Regions from separate parts of the Micromonospora purpureochromogenes genome, predicted to be linked through region 2. Evidence: riboswitches for the same ligand, from Rfam matches in the RefSeq annotation. Region 2 holds a riboswitch; the other holds the start of a gene.

Region 1 (10,451 bases), 690 kb from region 2:
GGCGTGCTCCGCCCGCCGGGGCGGGCCGACCGGGAGGCGGTCGACGCGGCGCTGCGCGCCGTCGGGCTCGCCGACCGGGCCGCCGATCCGGTCGCCACCCTCTCCGGCGGCCAGCAGCAGCGCACCCTGATCGCCCGGGCTCTCGCCGGCCGGCCGGAGCTGCTGGTGCTCGACGAGCCGACGGCCGGGGTCGACGCGGCCAGCCAGGAGGCGTTCGCCACCGCGCTGCGGGACTTCGTCGCCGACGGCGGCACCGTGCTGCTCGTCGCCCACGAGCTGGGCCCGCTGCGACCGCTGATCAGCCGGGCGGTGGTGGTGCACCAGGGTGGGATCTGCCACGACGGCGTGGTGCCCGAGCCCGCCGGCCACCACGCGGAGCCCGACCACGACCACGTGCACCCGCACGGTCCCGACGAGCCCGCCGGGCTGTGGAGCAGCTGACCATGGAACTCTTCCAGTACCCCTACATGCAGCGCGCGCTGATCGGCGCCCTGGTCATCGGCCTGGCCGCCCCGACGCTCGGCATCTACCTGGTGCAGCGGCGGCTGACCCTGATCGGTGACGGCATCGGCCACGTGGCGCTGACCGGTGTCGGCGCCGGGCTGCTGCTCAACCGCTCCCCGGTGCTGGTGGCGGTGGTCGTGGCGACCCTCGGCGCGATCACCATCGAGCTGGTCCGGGCGCGCGGACGCACCTCCGGCGACCTCGCGCTGGCACTGCTCTTCTACGGCGGCATCGCCGGCGGGGTGATGCTCGTCGGGCTCTCCGACGCCACCAGCGCGAACCTCAACGCGTACCTGTTCGGCTCGCTGACCACCATCTCGCCGCAGGATCTGATCACCATCGCGGTGCTCGGCGCGGCCATCCTGGTCACCATGCTGGCGCTGCGCCCAGCGCTCTTCGCGGTCTGCCACGACGAGGAGTACGCCCGGGTCGCCGGGCTGCCGGTCCGAACGTTGAACCTGCTGCTGGCGGTGGCCACCGCGGTCACCGTCACCATCGCCATGCGGGCGGTGGGGGTGCTGCTGATCAGCGCCCTGATGGTGGTGCCGGTGGCCACCGCGCAGCAGGTCACCCGGGGCTTCCGCAGCACCATGACGGCGGCCATGGCGCTCGGCCTCTTCGCGGCCGGGGCCGGGGTCTGGGTGGCGGCCACCGCCGACACCGCCCCGGGCGCCTCGGTGGTGCTGCTGGCGATCGCCTCGTTCCTGATGGTCGCGCTCGCCGCCGCCGGCTGGCGGGCGCTGCGCCGGCGGTCCACCCCGGCCGGTACGCCGGCGCCCGAGCCGCACGAGGTCGTGCTCCGGTGACGCCGCCCCGGCACCTGTCGGTGGTATTGGTTACCGTTGCAGGGTGACCGGCACGAACGGCTACGAGGCCTACGAGGGCGCGGGTGAGCTGCTCCGCGCCCTGTCCGCCCCGATCCGGCTGGCGATCGTCAGCGAGCTGGCGCAGGGTGAACGGTGTGTGCACGAGCTGGTGGAGAAGCTCGGCGCCCCCCAGCCGCTGGTCTCCCAGCACCTGCGGGTGCTGCGCGGGGCGGGGGTGGTCCGCGGCTCGCGGCGCGGCCGCGAGATCGCGTACGCGCTGGTCGACGAGCACGTGGCGCACATCGTGGCGGACGCGGTGAGCCACGCCGGGGAGGGATCATGAGCGAGGGGGCGCTGCGGAACACGCGGCAGCGCACGGCGGTGAGCTCCCTGCTCGCCGAGGTGGAGGGCTTCCACAGCGCGCAGGAGCTGCACGCGATGCTCCGTGACCGGGGCGAGCGGGTCGGGCTGACCACCGTCTACCGCACCTTGCAGGGCCTCGCCGACGCCGGCGAGATCGACGTGATGCGCCCGCCCGGTGGGGAGCACCTCTACCGCCGGTGCAGCGAGGGGCACCACCACCACCTGGTCTGCCGGGCCTGCGGCCGCACCGTCGAGGTGGCCGGGCCGGCGGTGGAGACCTGGGCCGAGCGGGTCGCCGCCCAACACGGGTACGCCGACGTCAGCCACACCCTGGAGATCTTCGGCACCTGCCCGAAGTGCGCCGCCTGACGGCGATTCAGGGGGTGCCGGCCGCGCCGCGTCGTGGCACGCTGTCCGGCGTGAAGATCTACGCCGATCGCTTCCCCGTCGCCCTCCGCCAGCTCCTCACCGACCTGCTCGTCGTCGTCTGGGTGTACGCGGCGATCCGCTTCGCCCTGTGGGTGCACGACCTGGTGCAGAAACTCGCCGTACCTGGACAGAAGCTGGAGGGGGCCGGCGGCGGTCTCGCCGACAACCTCGCCGAGGCCGGCGGCAAGGTCGGCCGGGTGCCGCTGGTCGGCGACGAGCTGACCGCCCCCTTCGAGCGGGCGGCCGAGGCGGCCCGCGCGGTCGCCGACGCCGGCCGGGACCAGCAGGAGCTGGTCGGCCAGCTCGCCCTGGCGCTCGCCATCGCCGTGCTGGTCTTCCCGCTCGCCCTGGTGCTCTTCGGCTGGCTGCCGCTGCGGGTGCGCTGGATGCGCCGGGCCGCCTCGGCGAAGGCGCTCGCCGGCGCCCCGGCCGGGCGGGACCTGCTGGCGCTGCGTGCCCTCGCCGGGCAGCCGCTGCGCAAGCTGACCAGGATCGATCCGGATGTGGCGGAGGCATGGCGGCGCGGCGACGACGCCACCGTCGACGCGCTCGCCGCACTGGAGCTGCGCCGACTCGGCCTGCGGGGCGGCCGCTAGGGTGTGGCGGTGCTGTACTTCCTGATCGTCGTCGCCGTGCTGCTGCTCGGGTACGCCGCCGTCCTGGTGAGCTTCGTCCGCAAGGGTCGCAAGATCCCGCCGCAGGCGTACCTGGTGCTCGCTGTGCTCAACGGGCTGATCCTCGCGGCGGTGCTGGCCTGGGCCGTCGCCCGCTGACTTCAGCGACGGCCCAGCCCCTGCTCAGCCGCCCTGGCGGGGGATCCGGCGGCGGACGTCCGGCGTGGTCGACGGGCCGGGTGACCAGCGCGCCACCCACGGGGTGTCGGCCGGCGGGGTGAGCACGCCGGATTCCAGGGCGGCGTACCGGCCGGCGAGGATCCGCTTCGCCGCCGCGACGTCGACGGAGTCGGTGTTCTCCCACAGCGCGGTGAACAGCTGCTCCACCCGGACCCGCGCCTGCCGGCAGAACAGGTCGGCCAGCTCGACGTTCTCCGGGCGGGTGTCCCGCTCCGCGTACGCCCGCACGCAGACCGCGGACATCGCGAACAGCTCCGCGCCGATGTCCACCACCCGGCCGAGGAACGCCTGCTTGCGTTCCATCTTTCCCTGCCAGCGGGACATCGCGTAGAAGGTCGAGCGGGCCAGCTTGCGGGAGTGCCGCTCGACCTGCCGCAGGTGCCCGGCGAGCGGGCCGAACTCGCCGTACGCGGTGGGGGTCTGTCCCCTGCCGACGGCGAGGGTGGGCAGCCACCTGGCGTAGAAGGCCCCGGCCCGCGCCCCCGCCCTGGCCTTGCGGCCGAGCCCGGCGTCCGGGTCGATGATGTCGCCGGCGACCGAGAGGTGCGCGTCGACCGCCTCCCGGGCGATGAGCAGGTGCATGATCTCGGTGGAGCCCTCGAAGATCCGGTTGATCCGCAGGTCCCGCAGCATCTGCTCGACCGCGGCCGGGCGTTCGCCCCGGGCGGCGAGCGAGTCGGCCGTCTCGTAGCCGCGCCCGCCCCGGATCTGGATCAGCTCGTCGGCGATCTTCCAGGCCATCTCGCTGGCATAGAGCTTGACCAGGGCCGCCTCGATCCGGATGTCGTTGCGGTCGTCGTCGGCGAGCAGGCAGCAGAGGTCGAGCATGGTCTCCATGCCGTACGTGGTGGCGGCGATGAAGGAGAGCTTCTGGGCGACCGCCTCGTGCTCGCCGACCGGCCGGCCCCACTGCACCCGGTCGGCGGCCCACTCCCGGGCCACGTTCAGCGACCACTTGCCCGCGCCGACGCACATCGCCGGCAGCGACAGCCGCCCGGTGTTCAGCGTGGTCAGGGCGATCTTCAGCCCCTTGCCCTCGCCGCCGATGACGTTCTCCCGGGGCACGAAGACGTCGTGGAACCGGGTGAGGCTGTTCTCCAGGCCGCGCAGGCCGACGAAGGCGTTGCGCCGCTCGACGGTGATGCCCTCGCTGTCGCCGTCGACCACGAACGCGGTGATGCCGCCGCGCCGCCCCTCGCCGGCCGGCACCCGGGCCATCACCACCAGCAGGGTGGCCACGGTGCCGTTGGTGGCCCAGAGCTTCACCCCGTTGAGCCGGTAGCCCGTGCCGTCGGCGGTCGGCTCGGCGGTGGTGGCCAGGCGGGCCGGGTCGGAGCCGACGTCCGGCTCGGTGAGCAGGAACGCGGAGACCTCCCCGGCGGCCAGCCGGGGCAGGAAGAGCTGCTTCTGCTCGTCGGTGCCGAACATCTTCAGCGGCTGCGGCACGCCGATCGACTGGTGGGCGGAGAGCAGCGCGCCGATCGCCGGGCTGACCGAGCCGGCCAGCATCAGCGCGCGGCAGTAGTGCAGGTTGCTCAGGCCGAGGCCGCCGTACTTCCGGTCGATCTTCATGCCGAACGCGCCGAGCCGGGCCAGCGCCTGGAACACCTCGTCCGGGATGGACGCGTCGCGCTCGATGGCCGCGCCGTCCACCTCGGAGCGCAGGTACGCGCCGAACTCGGTGAGGAACCGCTCGGCCCGCGCGTCGTCCTCCGGGTCGGAGCGAGGCCAGGGGTGGATCAGATCGAGCCGGAACCGGCCGAGGAAGAGCTCCTTGCCGAAGCTGGGCCGGTCCCAGGCGGTTTCCCGGGCCGCCTCGGCGACCTGTCGGGCCTCCTTCTCGGAGACCTGGCCCGCCTCGGCCGGCAGCGGCCCGGCGCCGTCCTCGGTGGGTCGGCTGTTGTGCGTCGTGGTCACGGCTGCCCCCTCGAACCTCGGTCCGGATGCGTCAACGTGCTCGACAAGAGCAACGCTACCCCCGGGTGTTACTCAGGGGTAGCGTCGCGCACGTCGGATTTTCCGGCCGGCGTCCGGGTCAGTCGCCGGTCAGCACCTGCGGCTCGTCATCGTCGTCGTCGACGTCCTCACCCCAGTTGCGCCGGGCCATCGGCAGGAAGACCCAGAAGGTCAGGAACCACAGCGCGGTGAGCGCGCTGAGCACCAGGGCCACGCCGCGGTGCAGCACGAAGTCGGTGATCAGCAGCACCGCGCTGACCATCGAGATCAGCATGAAGCCGAGGCCGCCGCTGGCCATCCGGTGGGCGAAGCGCACCAGCTCCGGCTTGCGGCCCTGACGGAACAGCGCGCGATGGAAGGCGACCGGCGAGATGATCATCGCGGTGGCGGCCGCCGCCGACAGCAGCGAGACGATGTAGACGTCCTTCTGGAAGCCGCTGGTCCGGGTGAAGCCGTTGCTGAACGGCAGGGTCAGCAGGAAGGCGAAGAGGATCTGCACGCCGGTCTGGGCGACGCGCAACTCCTGGAGCAGATCGGCGAAGTTGCGCTGCCAGCGCTGCTTCTCGGATTCCTTCGACACGCGCTACCTCCGGAAGAGACGGTACTGCCGACGGGGCTCACCCCGCCGGCAGCAACGCCAATGCCCCACCCGGAGTGGCGCGAAACCGGCTCAGGAACCTCGGCGGATGCGGCCGGCGTACCGGGCCTCCAGCGCGGCGTTGTGCTCGTCGCCGCCGGTGATGTTCGCCGACAGGTAGACCGGGGGCCGCTCCCCCGCCGCGATCAACCGGGTCACCGTCTCGGCCACGATCTGCTGGGCCAGCAGGGCCGCGGTGATCGAGGAGACCGCGCCGACCGCGCCGCCGTCGGGCAGCGGCAGGGTCGCGTCACCGTACGGGGCGCCGTTGTCCAGCACCACGTCGGCGAAGTCGGCGAGCTTGCGCCCGGACGGGTGGCGCGAGGCCATCCGGCCCGAGTGCTGTGCCGAGGTGATCGCCACCAGCCGGTGCCCGCGCTCGACGACCAGCGACGCGAACTCCACCATCGCGCCGTTGACGCCGGAGTTGGAGGCCAGCACGAAGATGTCCGACGGGCGGACCGGGGCCAGCTCGTAGAGCCGGTGCGCCACGGCCGGATCGCGCTCCAGGTGCGGCCCGAGGATGCTCGCCGGCTGGCCGCCCAGCAGCACCAGGTCGCGCAGCGCGATCCGGTTGGTCGGCACCAGCCCACCGGCCCGGCCGGCGATCTCCATCGCCAGCGCCTCGGAGTGGCCGGTGCCGAAGGCGTGCACCACCCCGTCGGCGCGCAGCGCCGCGGCGATCAGGTCGGCCGCCCGACCCACCGCCTCCCGCTGGCTCGCGGCCACCCGGCCGATCGTCTCGGTCACCACCGCCAGGTATGCCTCGGCGCTCACCGTCATGGCGTTCCTCCGTCCGCTCGTCGGTCCTGCTCGTCCGGTCGGCCCACGGCGGGCTCAGGCCAGGTTGCGTACCCGAGCCAGGATCGCCTCGGCCAGCGGGGCCGGCGCCTCGTCAGGAATCCAGTGGGTGACGCCGGGGAGCGCGACGAACCGGTACGGCCCGGTCACCTGGGCGGCGCAGGCCTCGGCGGCGGTCCGGCCGATCGCGACGTCCCGGTCGCTCCAGACGAAGGTGGTGGGCACCGCGACCGGCCCGGTCCGCGCCAGGTCGGCCCTGGACATGGCCCGATACCAGTTCAGCGCCCCGGTCAGCGCTCCCGGCTCCCGCATCGGCTCGGCGTACCGGGCCACCCGCCCGGCGTCGCCCACCGCGGAGAGCAGCCGGCGCAGGGCGGCCGCCCGCACGGCCAGCAGCACCTTCTCGGCCTTGCCCGGCTGGCGGAACAGCAGCACGTACGACGAGCGCGCCTTCTGCCGCGGATCGTTCGCCAGCGCGTGCTCCATCGCGGCGGGATGCGGCACGGAGACGGCGGTCAGGGTGCGGACCCGCTCGGGGTGCCCCGCGGCGAGGCCCCAGGCCACGACCGCGCCCCAGTCGTGCCCCACCACGTGGGCCGCCTCGACGCCCAGCGCGTCGAGCAGCGCCACCGCGTCCTCGACCAGCTCCGGCAGCCGGTAGGCGGCCACCTCGGCCGGGCGGGCGCCCGGCGAGTAGCCCCGCTGGTCCGGCGCGTACGTGCGCAGGCCGGCGGCGTGCAGCGCCGGCACCACGTCGTCCCACTCGCCGCCGTGCTGCGGGAAGCCGTGCAGCAGGAGGACGGGTTCGCCGCCCTCCGGGCCGCCGGTGCGTACCTCGAACGTCAGCCCTCGCGCCTCGACCCGCATGATCGGCAGCCTACCCAGCCCAACGGTCGTCCACCCGGGCCGACCGTGGCGGGGTCGGAGCTGTTAGCGTCGACGAGACAACTTCACATCCGACAGGGGAGCGCACAGCGCTGAGAGTGCGGGCATTCGCCCGCAGACCCTCGAACCTGATCTGGGTAATGCCAGCGCAGGGAGTTCGGTCGACCTCCAGCCGCGCCGCCGTCCGGTCCCATACCGGGCGCGGCGTGCGTCTTCTCCTGGTTCGATCATTTGGACTGGGAGCACACATGACCAACACCGACAGCAACCGGTGGCGCACCATCGACATCGTCATCGCGGCGGTGCTCGGGGTGGCCTTCGGCATCATCTTCTGGGCCTGGGGCCTGCTCTGGAACGGCCCCGCCGACGCGATCCCGCTGCCCGGGCGGGCGGCCATCTACGGCGTCTGGCTGGTCCCCGCCGTCCTGGGCGGTCTGATCATCCGCAAGCCGGGCGCCGCCTTCTTCACGCTCACCGTCGCCGCGCTGGTCTCGGTGGCGCTGGGCAGCAGCTGGGGCTGGACGCTGGTCATCCAGGGTCCGCTGGAGGCCGCCGCGGCGGAACTCGCCTTCGCGGCCTTCGGCTACCGCGTCTTCCGGCTGCCCGTCGCCCTGCTGGCCGCCACGCTGGCCGGCCTGGCGGCGTCGCTCTACGACGTCTTCGTCTGGTACCCGGACACCGCCTGGGGCAGCTTCCGCCTGCCCTACATCCTGATCACCGCGGTGAGCTCCCTGGTGATCGCCGGCCTGGGCAGTGTCGCGCTCACCCGGGCCCTCGCCCGCACCGGCGTCCTCGACCGGTTCCCCGCCGGCCGCGAACGCGCCGCAATCTGACCCCCCCGCTTCGTTGATCAAGAGGTTTGCGTCAACGGGAGCCACCGTCGTGACGCAAACCTCTTGATCACCGGCCGGGAGCCGGACGGGCCTGGGTAGGGAGGGGTGCCGGTGGGCGCGGTGTTGATGCGCGGGTTCGGGTGGCGGCACGCCGGGCGGAAGGCGTGGGCCGTGCGCGGGGTGGACCTGCGGATCGAGGCCGGGGAACGGGTCCTGCTGCTCGGGCCCTCCGGGGCGGGCAAGAGCACCCTGCTGGCGGCGCTGGCCGGGCTGCTGCCCGAGGACTCCGGCGATCAGGAGGGCACCGTCGAGATCGACGGGCTGGACCCGCGCAAGGACCGGGAACGGGTCGGCATCGTCTTCCAGGACCCGGAGACCCAGCTGGTGATGGCCCGCAGCGGCGACGACGTCGCGTTCGGGCTGGAGAACCGGGGGGTGCCGGCCGGGGAGATCTGGCCGCGGGTGGACGAGGCGTTGCGCCGGGTCGGCTTCCCGTACCACCGGGACCGGCCCACCGCGGCGCTCTCCGGCGGCGAGCAGCAGCGCCTGGCCCTGGCCGGCGCGCTCGCCCTGCGCCCCGGCCTGCTGCTGCTCGACGAGCCGACCGCCAACCTGGACCCGGCCGGCGCCGACCTGGTCCGCCGGGCGGTCGCCGGCGCGCTGTCCGCCGACACCACCCTGATCCTGGTCGAACACCGGGTTGCCGAGGCGCTGCCGCTGGTCGACCGGGTGGTGGTGCTGGAGCCGGGCGGCGGGGTCCGCGCGGACGGCCCGCCGGAGGCGGTCTTCGCCGCGCACGGCGAGGCACTGGCCGCCGAGGGCGTCTGGGTGCCCGGCCGGACCATCCCGCCCCGGCACGCCACCACACCGCCCGGCGAGGAGTTGCTCACCGCCGACCGGCTCGGCCTGCCGCCCCGGCTGGCCCCCACCGACCTGCGGGTACACGCCGGCGAAGCGCTCGCCGTGCTCGGGCCCAACGGCGTCGGCAAGTCCACCCTGGCCCTGCTCCTCGGCGGGCTGCTCCGCCCCGGCGTCGGCCGGGTCACCGCCACGGCCGCACTGGCCGGGGCGGACGACCGCACTCCCCCGCACCGCTGGCGGGCGCCCGCGCTGGCCCGCCGGATCGGCTCGGTCTTCCAGGACCCGGAGCACCAGTTCGTCACCGCCACCGTCTTCGACGAGCTGGCGCTCGGCCCCCGCCGGACCGGCCAGTCCGAGCCGGCGGTACGCGCCACCGTGGACGCCCTGCTGGACCGGCTGCGGCTGACCCGGCTGGCCGGGGCGAACCCGTACACCCTCTCCGGCGGGGAGGCGCGACGGCTGAGTGTGGCGACCGCGCTGGCCACCGCGCCCCGCCTGCTGATCTGCGACGAGCCGACCTTCGGCCAGGACCGGCGCACCTGGCGGGAGCTGGTCGACCTCTTCGCCGACCTGCGCGACGCCGGGCACGCCGTCGTCACCGTCACCCACGACGCGGACTTCGTCGCCGCGCTCGCCGACCGCACCGTCACCCTGCACCGGCGGCCCGACCCGGCCGGCGGCGACTCGGGGCGGCGCCCGTGATCAGCCTGGAACCGGTCGCGGCGCCCGGTGCGCCGCTGGCCCGGCGTAACCCGGTGGCGAAGCTGGCCGCCGCGTTGGTCTTCTCGGCCGTCCTGGTGGCCACCCTGGACCCGGTCGCCCCGGCCATCGCGATCGCCGTGGAGCTGGCCGTGCTGCCGCTGTTCGGGATCCGGTACCGGGTACTGGCCCGGCGGGCCCTGCCGCTGCTGGCCGGCGCGGCCGGCATCGTGGTCACGCTGGTGCTCTTCGCCGCCGACCGGTCCGGCCGGGTGCTGCTGGACGCCGGGCCGCTGCTGGTCACCTCCGGGGTGCTGCTGACGGCGCTCGGGCTGGCGCTGCGGATGTTCGCGGTGGCGCTGCCGGGCGTGATCGTCTTCGCCACCACCGACCCGACCGACCTGGCCGACGCGCTGGTGCAGAACGCGAAGGCGCCGGCCCGCTTCGCCATCGGGACGCTGGCCGCGTTCCGGCTGGTCCCGCTGCTCGGGCAGGAGTGGCAGATGATCGAGATGGCCCGCCGGGCACGCGGCGTGGACGCCGGGCGCAACCCGGTGGCGAAGCTACGGCTGTTCGTGTCGACCGCGTTCGCCCTGCTGGTCGGGGCGATCCGGCGCGGCACCCGGCTGGCGGTGGCGATGGACGCCCGGGGCTTCGACGCCGGCACCCCGCGCACCGTCGCCCGCCGGCAGCGGTTCGGCGTGGCCGACGGGCTGCTCGTGGCCGGGGCGGCGGTGCTGGGCGCTGCGGCGATCGCGGTCAGCGTCGCGCTCGGCACCTTCCGCCCGTTGATCGGCTGACCAGGGGCGACCGGGTCCGCACC
Region 2 (10,451 bases):
GTCGGAGACCTCCGCGCGGGGGTGCCGGCTTCGCGGCACCGGGGCGAGGGTGAGCGCCGAGCCTGCTTGGGTGGTGGCGGGGCTGGCTGCTCGGAAGGCCTCGGTCAGGGTGGCGGCTGCCTGGGTGGGGTCTTCGGCTCGCATGATGGCGCCGAGCACCGCCACGCCGACGGCGCCCGCCTCGACGCAGGCGTGCACCTGGTCGGGGGTGTCGATGCCGCCGAGGGCGAGGATCGGCACGGGGCTGGCCTGGATCAGCTCGGCGAGCCCGTCCTGGTGCAGGGGTGGGCCGTAGCCGGGCTTGGTTCTGCTGGGGAAGACGGGCGAGAGGGTGGCGTAGTCCTCTGTGGTGAGTCGGGCCAGTTCGGCCCGGTCGTGGCAGGAGCGGCCGACCAGGCCGAAGGTCGGTGGCGGGTAGGGGCCGGCCGACGGCAGGTGAACGGCGTCGCCGTCCAGGGGGTCGGGGCCGGCGACGATCAGGGTGCCGCCGGCCTCGGCGAGAATCGGACGCAGCGCGGCGGCGAGGGCGGCGCGTTCGGCGCGGGGCAGGTCCTTCTCGCGCAGCACCACCCAGCGGACTCCCCCGGCCACCGCCGCCGCGACCACCTCCGGCAGCGGCCGCCGGGCCTGCCACCGGTCGGTGAGCACCACCAGGCCCGAGGGCACCACCGGACGGGCGGGCCCGGTCGCGGCGCCCGACGCGAACCCACGCGCCGACCGCACCGGGCCGGCCGGCCGATCCGCGCCCCCCGCCGGATCGGCCGGCGCACCCGCAGGCGGGCCGGCCGGTGCGGCTCCGGTCGCGGCGAGTCGCCCCGAGCCGGCTCGACGCGGGTCCGTGCGCGTCCCGGCGGGGCGTGGAGCGCGCACCCCGCCCGCCTCGGGTGGCCCGTCGACGACCTGCCGCGTCGCCGTCACAGGTCGGGCCTTCCCTCGTCCGGGGTGGAGGCGAGGGCGTGGAAGCGGCGGGCGATCCGGCCGGCGCCGTGCGCGAGCCGGCCCGCCTCCACCGCGTACCGCATGGCGGTGGCCATCGCCACCGGGTCGGCGGCCCGGGTGACCGCGCTGGCCAGCAGTACCGCGTCGCAGCCCAACTCCATGGCGAGCGCCGCGTCGGAGGCGGTGCCGATGCCGGCGTCGAGGATCACCGGCACGGCCACGCTCTGCCGGATCAGCCGGATGTGGTGCGGGTTGGTCACGCCCAGCCCGGAGCCGATCGGCGCGCCGGCCGGCATCACCGCGGCGCAGCCCACGTCGGCCAGCCGGCGGGCCAGGATCGGGTCGTCGGAGGTGTACGGCAGCACGGTGAACCCGTCGGCGACCAGTTCCTCGGCGGCGCGCAACAGCTCCACCCCGTCGGGCAGCAGCGTGCGCTCGTCGCCGATCACCTCCAGCTTCACCCAGTCGGTGTCGAACGCCTCCCGGGCCAGGTGGGCGACCTTCACCGCCTCGCCGGCGGTGTAGCAGCCGGCGGTGTTCGGCAGCAGCCGCACCCCGCACCGGTCCAGCACGTCGAGCAGCCCGCCGGCCGCGGCGGGGGTGGTGTCCACCCGGCGCAGGGCCACGGTGACCAGCTCGGTGCCGGAGGCCCGGACGGCCTGCTCCAGCACGTGCAGGTTGGCCGCGCCGCCGGTGCCGAGGATGAGCCGCGAGGAGAGGGTGACGGTGCCGATGGTGAGCGTCACGCCGCTCACCCGCCCTGGGCGGCGCTGAGCACCTCGACCCGGTCGCCGTCGCGCAGCACGGTCGCCGGCCAGCCGGTGCGGGGCACCACCTCGCCGTTCACCGCCACCGCGAGGCCGCGCCGCTGCTCGGTGACCGCGCGGACCAGGTCCGCCACGGTCGACCCGCCGGGCAGGTCCCGGCCGGCGCCGTTGACGATCAGTTGCACGTCTCCTCCTCGGGGGTGGGTGCGCGCCGGTCTGTGGCGGCGGCGCCGGCGGTGAACCGGTCCGGCGCGAAGGGGGCGAGCAGCGGGTCCGCCGCGCCGGTGACCACCAGCTCGGTGATCAGGTCGGCGGTGACCGGGGTGAGCAGGATGCCGTGCCGGTGGTGGCCGGTGGCGACCAGCACACCGGGCCGGCCGGGCAGCGGCCCGAGGATCGGCGCGTTGTCCGGCGTCCCGGGGCGCAGCCCGGCGGCGGCCTCGACCAGGTCGTACTCGGCGAGGTCGGGCACCAGGTCGACGGCGGCGCGGAGCAGCCGCAGCACCGCCCCGGCAGTCACCTCGGTGTCGGCGCGCTCCTCGACGGTCGCCCCGAGGACCACCTCACCGTCGGCGCGCGGCACCAGGTACACCGACTCGCCGTCGGCGTACCCCCGGATCACGTGCCGGAAGTCCGGCGTGCCGCGACCGGGCGCGCGCAGCCGGAGCACCTGCCCCTTCACCGGCCGGACCGGCAGGCCGGTGAGCGCGGCGGCGCCGCAGCCGGCGGCGACCACGGTGACCCGCGCGTCCACGTCGGACAGACCTGCGACCGCGCCGGGCACCAGCGTGGCCCCGGCCCGCTCGGCCGCCGCCCGCAGCGCAGCCACCAGCCGCCGCGGATCGACCTGGTGGTCGCCGGGCGCGACCGCCCCGCCGCGCACCCGGGGCGCCAACGCCGGCTCGCGGTCCCGCAGCTCGGAGGGGCGCAGCGGCGTGATCGGCAGCCCCAACCCTTGCTGATACGACCAGAGTCGCCGCGCCTCGGCCAGGTCGTCACCGGTGAGCCCGACGACGAGGGTGCCGTCGGTGCGGTGGCCGAAGTCGGTGCCCGCGGCCTCGGCCAGCTCGGCGGCGAAGCCCGGCCAGCGGGCGGCCGACTCGGTGAGCAGCCCGGTCAGCTCGTGCTCCCCGAAGTACGCCTCGGCGACCGGCGAGAGCATCCCGGCGGCCACGTGGGACGCGCCGGAGCCGGGGGCGGGATCGTGCACGACAACGCGCAGCCCGCGCGCGGCGCAGCGCCAGGCGATCGCCAGCCCGACCGGTCCCGCCCCCACCACGGCGACGTCCGGTCGGGTCAGCACGTCAGCGCCCCGAGCAGTTCAGCCGTGGCTCGGGCCGGATCCGTTGAGCCCGACAGCGCCCCCACCACCGCCACCCCGTACGCCCCGGCGGCCCGCAGCGCCGGCACCGACGCGGCGGTCACCCCACCGATGGCGATCACCGGCACGGCGACGGCCTCGGCGACGGCGCGTACCCCGTCCGGGCCGATCGGGGCGGGCAGGCCGACCTTCGTGGTGGTGGCGTGGCAGGGGCCCACGCCCAGGTAGCTGGCCCCGGCGGCGACCGCCTCGGTGGCGGCGACCGGTTCCCGGGCGGTGGCGCCGAGCACGGCGGTGGCGCCGAGCACCCGGCGGGCCGCTCCGACCGGCAGGTCGTCCGCGCCCACGTGGCCCCCGGCAGCGCCGACCGCGAGCGCCACGTGCAGCCGGTCGTTGACCAGGCACGGCACCCCGTACGGCGCACAGAGCGCGAGCACCCGGCGGGCCAGGTCGTACGCCTGCCGGTCGGTGGCGTCGTCGTCCACCCGGACCTGCACGACGAGCTCGGTGCGGGCCACCGGCAGGGCGGCGCGCAGCACGGCGAGCGGGTCGCGCCCCGGCCGGGTGTCGGTGATCAGATGCAGTCGTCCCAGGGACGGCACGGCAACGCTCCTCCCTGCGCCGGCATTACCCGGATCAGGTTCGACGGTCGGGGGCTTCAGCCCCCCTCTCAGCCCGGTGCACCGGGCTCCCGTGGGTCACTTGCGGCATACCGTACGACGGATGCGCCGATCCGCCAAGGGCGGGGGTGCGCTTTTCCCACGGACCGTCTCAACTCGACGGTGCGGGCAGCGCGTGACGGACCGGTCACGCCATGCTGTCCGGATGCCCTCTCCACCCCGGATTCCGCGCCGCCTCGCGTTCCTGCCCTTCGTGGGCAGCCGCGCCGTCGCGGAGGGTCTGGTCAGCTGGGCGATGCTGCGGGGCCCGGCCTGGCACCGGCTGCTGCCCGACGTCTACGTGCACCGGAACAGCCTGCGAACGGCGGACCACCGGCTCTGATGCGAGGCGGTGGCACTGCTGCTGCCGTCGGACGCGGCGATCGCCGGGCGCAGTGCGGCGTACCTCTGGGGCGTCGACCTGCTCCGGCGGGACGCGCCGGTGTCCGTGCTGCTGCCTCGGGCAGCGCGGCTGCGAGCCCACCCCCGGCTTCAGGTCACCCGGTCGGCACTGCCGCGATCGGACCGCACCCGCTTCGCCGGCCTGCCGGTCACCACGGCCCTGCGGACCGCCTTCGACCTGGGGCGGCAGGGGCCCCGCGACGAGGCGCTGGTCACCGTTGACGCGCTGCTGCACCGCAGGGTGGTCAAGCTGCCGGCACTGCGCGGGTACGCCGACGCGCACTCGCGCTGGCCCGGGCTCCCGTTGCTGCGGCAGGTGCTGGCGCTGGCGGAGCCGCTGAGCGAGTCCCCGATGGAGACCCGCCCGCGGCTGCTCCTGCTTGATGCCGGACTGCCGCCGGCCACGGCGCAACACGACGTGCTCGATGCCCGTGGCCGCTTCGTGGGACGGGTCGACCTGGCCTGGCCGGCGCTCCGCGTCGCCGTCGAGTACGACGGCGACCACCACCGGGAGCGCGTGCACTTCCGGCAGGACGTGGCCCGCCTCAACGCGTTACGCGCGGCCGGTTGGCTGGTCCTCCGCTTCACCGCCGACGACGTCCTCCGCCGACCGTCGCAGACGGTGGACATGGTCGCCGACGCCCTCCGCGAGCGGCGGGACGAGTGGAACAGGGCGCACGTCAAAAGCCGCCGATGACGTCCATGGCGTACCACCCGTGCCCCTGACCGCCGAGCCGTACCAGCACCGGCGGACGGCATGCGGGCCGGCGACTGCACGGGTGGAACGCCATTGCTGTCACACGCCCGCCATGACGTACATGACGTTCCGCTCGTGGTTCCGAGGCCGCCCGCCGCGCCGGAGCAGCGCAAGACCGCGCGACACCGCGCGAGGTGACGTGTGCGACCGCCGGCGGGGCAGGCCGACCGACCGACGGTCAGAGGATGGCGTCGAGGGCGTCCAGGTCCTCGTCGGTGGGCTGCCAGGTCCCGGCTTCGGCGTTCGCCCGCACCTGCTCCGGCATGGTGGCGCCGGCGATCACCGAGGTCACCGCCGGACGGGCGGCCAGCCCGCCGATCGCCACCTGGAGCATCGACAGGCCGCGCTCGGCGGCGTACGCCTCGATGGCCTCGATGGTGTCCCAGTCCGCGGCGGCGAGACGCTGCGCGTACCGGCCGCCGCCGGAGAGCCGGCTGCCGGCGGGCGGCGCCTCGTTGCGCTTGTACTTGCCGGTGAGCAGGCCGTTGGCGAGCGGGAAGAACGGCAGCATGCCCAGGCCGAACCGCTCGCAGGCGGGCACGACCTCGGTCTCGACGGAGCGTTCCAGCAGGCTGTAGTGGTTCTGCGCGCTGATGAACCGGGCCCGCCCGTTGGACGAGGCGACCCAGTCGGCGTCGGCGATCTGCCAGCCGGCAAAGTTGGAGTTGCCGAGGTAGCGGACCTTGCCGGCGCGGACGAGGTCGTCCAGCGCGGCGAGCGTCTCGTCGATCGGGGTGCCCGGGTCGGGCTCGTGCATCTGGTACAGGTCGATGTGGTCGGTGCCGAGCCGGCGCAGCGACGCCTCCACGGCCCGGGCGATGTAGCGGCGCGCGCCCCGGGCGCCGTGGTCGGGGCCGTTCATGCCGTGCATGTCCATGCCGAACTTGCTGGCCACCACCACGTCGTCCCGGCGCCCCTTGAGCGCCTGCCCGAGCAGTTCCTCGGAGCCGCCCTGCGGTTCGCCGTAGATGTCGGCGGTGTCGAAGAAGTTGATCCCGGCGTCGAGGGCGGCGTCGACCACCGCCCGGGTGCCGTCGAGGTCGAGCTTGCGGCCGAAGTTGTTGCAGCCGAGGCCGACCACGGACACCACGAGCCCGGAGTCGCCCAACCGGCGGTAGGTCATCTCAGTCACGTGATCCACCCTATGCCCGCCGCGAGCGACGGGCCTCGGGACCGCCCGCCCGGGGAAGGCCGTCGGCCGGGGCGGGCCGTCGCCCGTCAGCGCACGTCCCAGACCGGCTCCGGCGTCTCCACCACCTCGCCGTCACCGCCGAACAGCACGAACCGGTCGAAGGACCGGGTGAACCAGCGGTCGTGGGTGACCGCGACCACCGTCCCGGAGAACGAGGCCAGCCCGACCTCCAGCGCCTCGGCGGAGGCGAGGTCGAGGTTGTCGGTCGGCTCGTCGAGCAGCAGCAGGGTCGCCCCGGACAGTTCCAGCAGCAGCACCAGGAACCGTGCCTGCTGCCCGCCGGACAGGGTGCCGAAGCGCTGGTCGCCCTGCGCGGCCAGCTCGTACCGGGACAGCGCCGCCATCGCGGCGTGCCGGTCCATCCCGGCCCGGTGCTCGTCGCCCCGCCAGAGGATCTCGACCAGCGTCTTCGCCACCAGCTCGGGCCGGTCGTGGGTCTGGGAGAAGTGGCCGGGCCGGACCCGCGCGCCGAGCCGGACCGTGCCGTCGTGGGCGACCGGGGCCAACGCGGGCGCGCCGTCGACCGGACCGTTGGCCGGGTCCGGGTCGGTGCCGCCCCGGGCGAGCAGCCGCAGGAAGTGCGACTTCCCGGTGCCGTTGGCGCCGAGCACGGCGACCCGGTCGCCGTACCAGAGTTCCAGGTCGAAGGGGTAGGTCAGGCCGTCGAGCTCCAGCTGGTCGCAGATGACCGCGCGCTTGCCGGTCCGCCCGCCGGCCAGGCGCATCCGGATGTCCTGGTCCTTCGGCGGTACGGGGGGCGGCCCGGCCTCCTCGAACTTGCGCAGCCGGGTCTGCGCCGACTGGTAGCGCGACGACATGTCGGAGTTGTACGCCGCCTTCTGCTTGTACATCAGCATCAGCTCGCGCAGCTTCTGGTGCTCCTCGTCCCAGCGCTTGCGCAGCTCGTCTAGGCGGGCGTGCCGGGCCACCCGGGCGTCGTACCAGCTGGCGAAGCCCGCCGGGTGCACCCAGGCGCTGCCGCCCTCGACGGCGACCACCCGGTCGGCGGTCTGCGCCAGCAGCTCCCGGTCATGCGAGACGTAGAGCACGGACTTGCCGGACTCGCGCAGCCGCGCCTCCAGCCAGCGCTTGCCGGGCACGTCGAGGAAGTTGTCCGGCTCGTCGAGGAGCAGGACCTCGTCGGTGCCGCGCAGCAGCAGCTCGAGGGCGAAGCGCTTCTGCTGGCCGCCGGAGAGGGTGCGCACCGGGCGGTCCCGGGCGGCGTCCCAGGGCAGGTCCAGCACGATGGTGGCGACCGTGTCGAAGAGCACCTCGGCGTCGTACCCGCCGGTCTCGCCCCAGGCGGCCAGCGCGTCCGCGTACGCCAGCTGGGCCTTGCCGGCGGCGGTGCTGTACTTGCCGCGCAACTCGGCCGACCGCATGGCCGCCTCGGTCTCGACCAGCCGGCGGCCGGCGTCGCGCAGCGCCGGTGGGGCGAGCGAGAGCGCCAGGTCGGCGAGCGTGGTGTCGTCCCCGATCATGCCGATGAACTGTCGCATCACGCCGAGGCCACCGGCCCGGGCGACGGCGCCGGTCTTCACCGGCAGGTCGCCGGCGACCATCCGCAACAGCGTCGTCTTGCCGGCGCCGTTCGGGCCGACCAGGGCGACCTTGGCGCCCTCACCGACCCGGAACGACACGTCGGCGAAGAGTTCCCGGCCGTCGGGGAGGATGTACCCGACCCCTGCCACGTCCACGTATCCCACGCCGGCATCCTGCCGGAGCGGGCGGCACGGGCGACACTCGATTACCGGGTGACCCGCAGCACCCGGTAGCCCTTCTGGCTGGCGTGCCGCGAGACCTGCCAGCCGCCGTCGACCAGCCAGCGGTGCAGCGAGTCGCCGCCGAGGTGGCGGGCGACCACCAGCCAGGCGACGCCGTCCGGGGCGAGCCGGGGCAGCCAGCGGCGCAGCAGCTCGTGCAGTTCGGCCTTGCCGATGTGGATCGGCGGGTTGGACCAGATCTGGGCGAAGGTGACGTCGGCCGGGACCTCGTCCGGGGCGACCGCCCGTAGCCGGTCGGCGGCGCCGACCCGGCGGGCGTTCTCGGTGGTGAGGGCGCGGGCCCGCTCGTTGACGTCGACCGCCCAGACGGTGGCGGCCGGCGCGCTGGTGGCCAGCACGCAGCTGATCGGCCCGAAGCCGGAGCCGATGTCGAGCAGGTCACCGCCGACGGTGGTGGTCGGCAGCTCGGCCTTGCGCAGCAGGACGGCGGTGCCGGGGTCGAGCCGGTCGGCGGAGAAGACCCCGCTGGCCGAGGCCAGGATGTAGTCGCGCCCGGCGACGGAGAACTCGACCTCCCGCGGGCGCGCCGCAGCGGTGGGTTTGGTGGAGAAGTAGTGGTCGCCGGTCACGTCCGGCATTCTCCCACCGGGCCGCAGCGCGGTCGCGGTCGCCTCGGCGGGGCGGACCCCGACGCGCCCGCGCCGGAATTTCCCGTTATTACCCCCTAAAGGGGCAATGGCTCCTACTCTGGGCGACATGGTGTATCGGTACGAGTCCGATGAGGACGCCTTCGTGGACCACCCGCGGTCCGAGTCGGACCTGCCGGAGTTCCCGCCCGGCCCGCCCGCGCCGGCCGGGCCGTCTCCGTCCCGCTTCCCCACCCCGTCACTGCCGCGGACCACCCGGCCGACCCTCCCGGCCGCCGAACCGGTTCCGGTCCGCTCGTCCGTCCAGATCCCGCCGCCACCCACCCTCCCCCGCGAGTACGCCCCGACCGAGCCGCTGGAGCCGCTGGAGCCGCCGGCGCCGCCCGCGTCCGGCCCGTCCGGCTCCGGGCGCGGCGGCGGCCGGCTGTGGCAGGTGCTCGTCGGCGGCGCGGCGGTGCTGGTCCTGCTCGCGCTCTGCGGCCTCGGCGCGGCGGCCCTGCTCGTCGACCGCACGCCGAGCGACGACCCGACCGCGGCGGCACCGCAGCCCACCACGGCCGCTCCGGTCGACGAGTCGACCGCCGGCCACCTCGACTCCCGCGACACCGACCAGCAGCCGCTGACCGCCCGCGAGGTCTTCGCAGGCAAGAAGCTGGTGGTGGCCGACGGACGACCCGCCTACGACGTGCTGAAGACGCAATCCGGCGGCAGTTGCGCGGTCGCCGCCACCGGCGAGATCGCCGACCTGCTGGTCCGGCTCGGGTGCAGCCAGGTGGTACGGGGCACACTGCGCTCCCCCGACGGCCAGCACCTGGTCACCGCCGGCCTGTTCAACCTGACCGACAAGGCCAGCGCGCAACGCGTCCGGGACCGGATCCGGCAGCTGCTTGACGAGCGGCAGGGCCGCTTCCGCGGCCTGGCCGCCGGTGACGGCACCGAGGCGCTCACCACCGCCGCCGCCCGGGTCGGCTGGCAGGTACGCGGCCACTACATCGCCTACTGCCTGGTCGTCCGCACCGACGGCGGCGCCGTGCCGGCCGGCGACACCGCGGTCCGCGACATCATCTACGACGTGATCGAGCTGCACCTCGACAAGGGCGTGCTCGAACGCCGGGCCGCCGGCGGCAGCGCCGTCCAGCCCACCGCGAAGGCGACCGAGGGCACCGGCACCCAGGGCGGGAACGCCACTCCCGACGAGCTGCCCGGCGACTGATCCGCCGGTCGACAGCGACCCGACGCGAGGCCCGGTCCGAGTCCTGCGGACCGGGCCTCGCCACGTCTCCTGGCTCGCCTCGCCTCGCCTCGGCACGGCCCGGTCACGCGTCACGCCGCCTGCCCGGGCGCGCGCCGCGCACCGGCCCGGCGAGGATGCGGTCTCGCGAACCCCGGTGGGCTCAGGCCTCGGTGGGGACGCGGAGGCGGCGGGTCAGGTCGGCGCGGCGGGCGTACTCGGCCGGGTCGTCCGGGTAGCCGACCGCGACCAGGGTCAACCCGTGCGCCGCCGCGACGCTCACCTCGCTGGAGCGTTCCCGCCGGCTCAGCAGGCTCGCCGGCCACTCGACCGGCCGCCGGCCGTCCCCGGCGACCAGCATCGCCCCGACCAGGCTGCGCACCATCGCCTGGCAGAACGCGTCGGCCTGCACGGTGGCCACGAGGATGCCGTCCGGGTCGCGCCGCCAGTCCAGCCGGGTCACCTCGCGCAGCGTGGTGGCGTTCTCCTTGCGCCGGCAGTACGCGGCGAAGTCGTGCTCCCCCACCAGCCCGGCCGCGGCGGCGTTCAGCGCCGCCAGGTCCAACGGCTTCGGCCAGGCGAGGGTGTCGTGCCGGCGCAGCGGCTCGGCGCCCCACGGGGCGTCGGTCACCCGGTACTCGTAGCGGCGGAAGGTCGCCGAGAAACGGGCGTCGAAGTCGGCCGGCACCTCGCTCATGGCGCGGATCCGCACGTCGGTCGGGAGCAGCCGGGCCAACCGGCGCAGCAGCCGCCCGTCGTGCTCCCGCCACACGGCGGTGGGGAGGTCGAGGTGGCAGACCTGACCGGTGGCG

Evidence for each region. A riboswitch is a leader RNA that binds a small molecule or an ion and turns the genes downstream of it on or off. The one in region 2 is predicted to bind thiamine pyrophosphate.
Region 1: linked by a shared signal. The riboswitch ahead of GA0074696_RS09840 (ECF transporter S component) and the one ahead of thiE (thiamine phosphate synthase) in region 2 are both predicted to bind thiamine pyrophosphate.

Annotation. Positions count from the first base shown of each region.
Region 1 is NZ_LT607410.1:2,090,116-2,100,566, reverse strand. Features, by position in the region: gene GA0074696_RS09885 (metal ABC transporter ATP-binding protein) at 1-441, shown strand, start outside; gene GA0074696_RS09880 (metal ABC transporter permease) at 444-1,310, shown strand; gene GA0074696_RS09875 (ArsR/SmtB family transcription factor) at 1,354-1,653, shown strand; gene GA0074696_RS09870 (Fur family transcriptional regulator) at 1,650-2,042, shown strand; gene GA0074696_RS09865 (hypothetical protein) at 2,093-2,698, shown strand; gene GA0074696_RS31155 (hypothetical protein) at 2,708-2,875, shown strand; gene GA0074696_RS09860 (acyl-CoA dehydrogenase family protein) at 2,900-4,873, opposite strand; gene GA0074696_RS09855 (DUF6328 family protein) at 4,992-5,492, opposite strand; gene GA0074696_RS09850 (sugar isomerase domain-containing protein) at 5,583-6,332, opposite strand; gene GA0074696_RS09845 (alpha/beta fold hydrolase) at 6,387-7,217, opposite strand; TPP riboswitch at 7,302-7,408, shown strand; gene GA0074696_RS09840 (ECF transporter S component) at 7,484-8,068, shown strand; gene GA0074696_RS09835 (ABC transporter ATP-binding protein) at 8,180-9,631, shown strand; gene GA0074696_RS09830 (energy-coupling factor transporter transmembrane component T family protein) at 9,628-10,428, shown strand.
Region 2 is NZ_LT607410.1:1,403,713-1,414,163, reverse strand. Features, by position in the region: partial or broken gene GA0074696_RS06670 (thiamine phosphate synthase) at 76-669, opposite strand; gene GA0074696_RS06665 (thiazole synthase) at 915-1,694, opposite strand; gene thiS (sulfur carrier protein ThiS) at 1,691-1,891, opposite strand; gene thiO (glycine oxidase ThiO) at 1,882-3,009, opposite strand; gene thiE (thiamine phosphate synthase) at 3,003-3,629, opposite strand; TPP riboswitch at 3,624-3,732, opposite strand; gene GA0074696_RS31665 (hypothetical protein) at 3,853-4,029, shown strand; gene GA0074696_RS06645 (endonuclease domain-containing protein) at 4,039-4,785, shown strand; gene GA0074696_RS06640 (aldo/keto reductase) at 5,024-5,986, opposite strand; gene GA0074696_RS06635 (ABC-F family ATP-binding cassette domain-containing protein) at 6,064-7,743, opposite strand; gene GA0074696_RS06630 (class I SAM-dependent methyltransferase) at 7,785-8,390, opposite strand; gene GA0074696_RS06625 (hypothetical protein) at 8,518-9,621, shown strand; gene truA (tRNA pseudouridine(38-40) synthase TruA) at 9,803-10,451, opposite strand, start outside.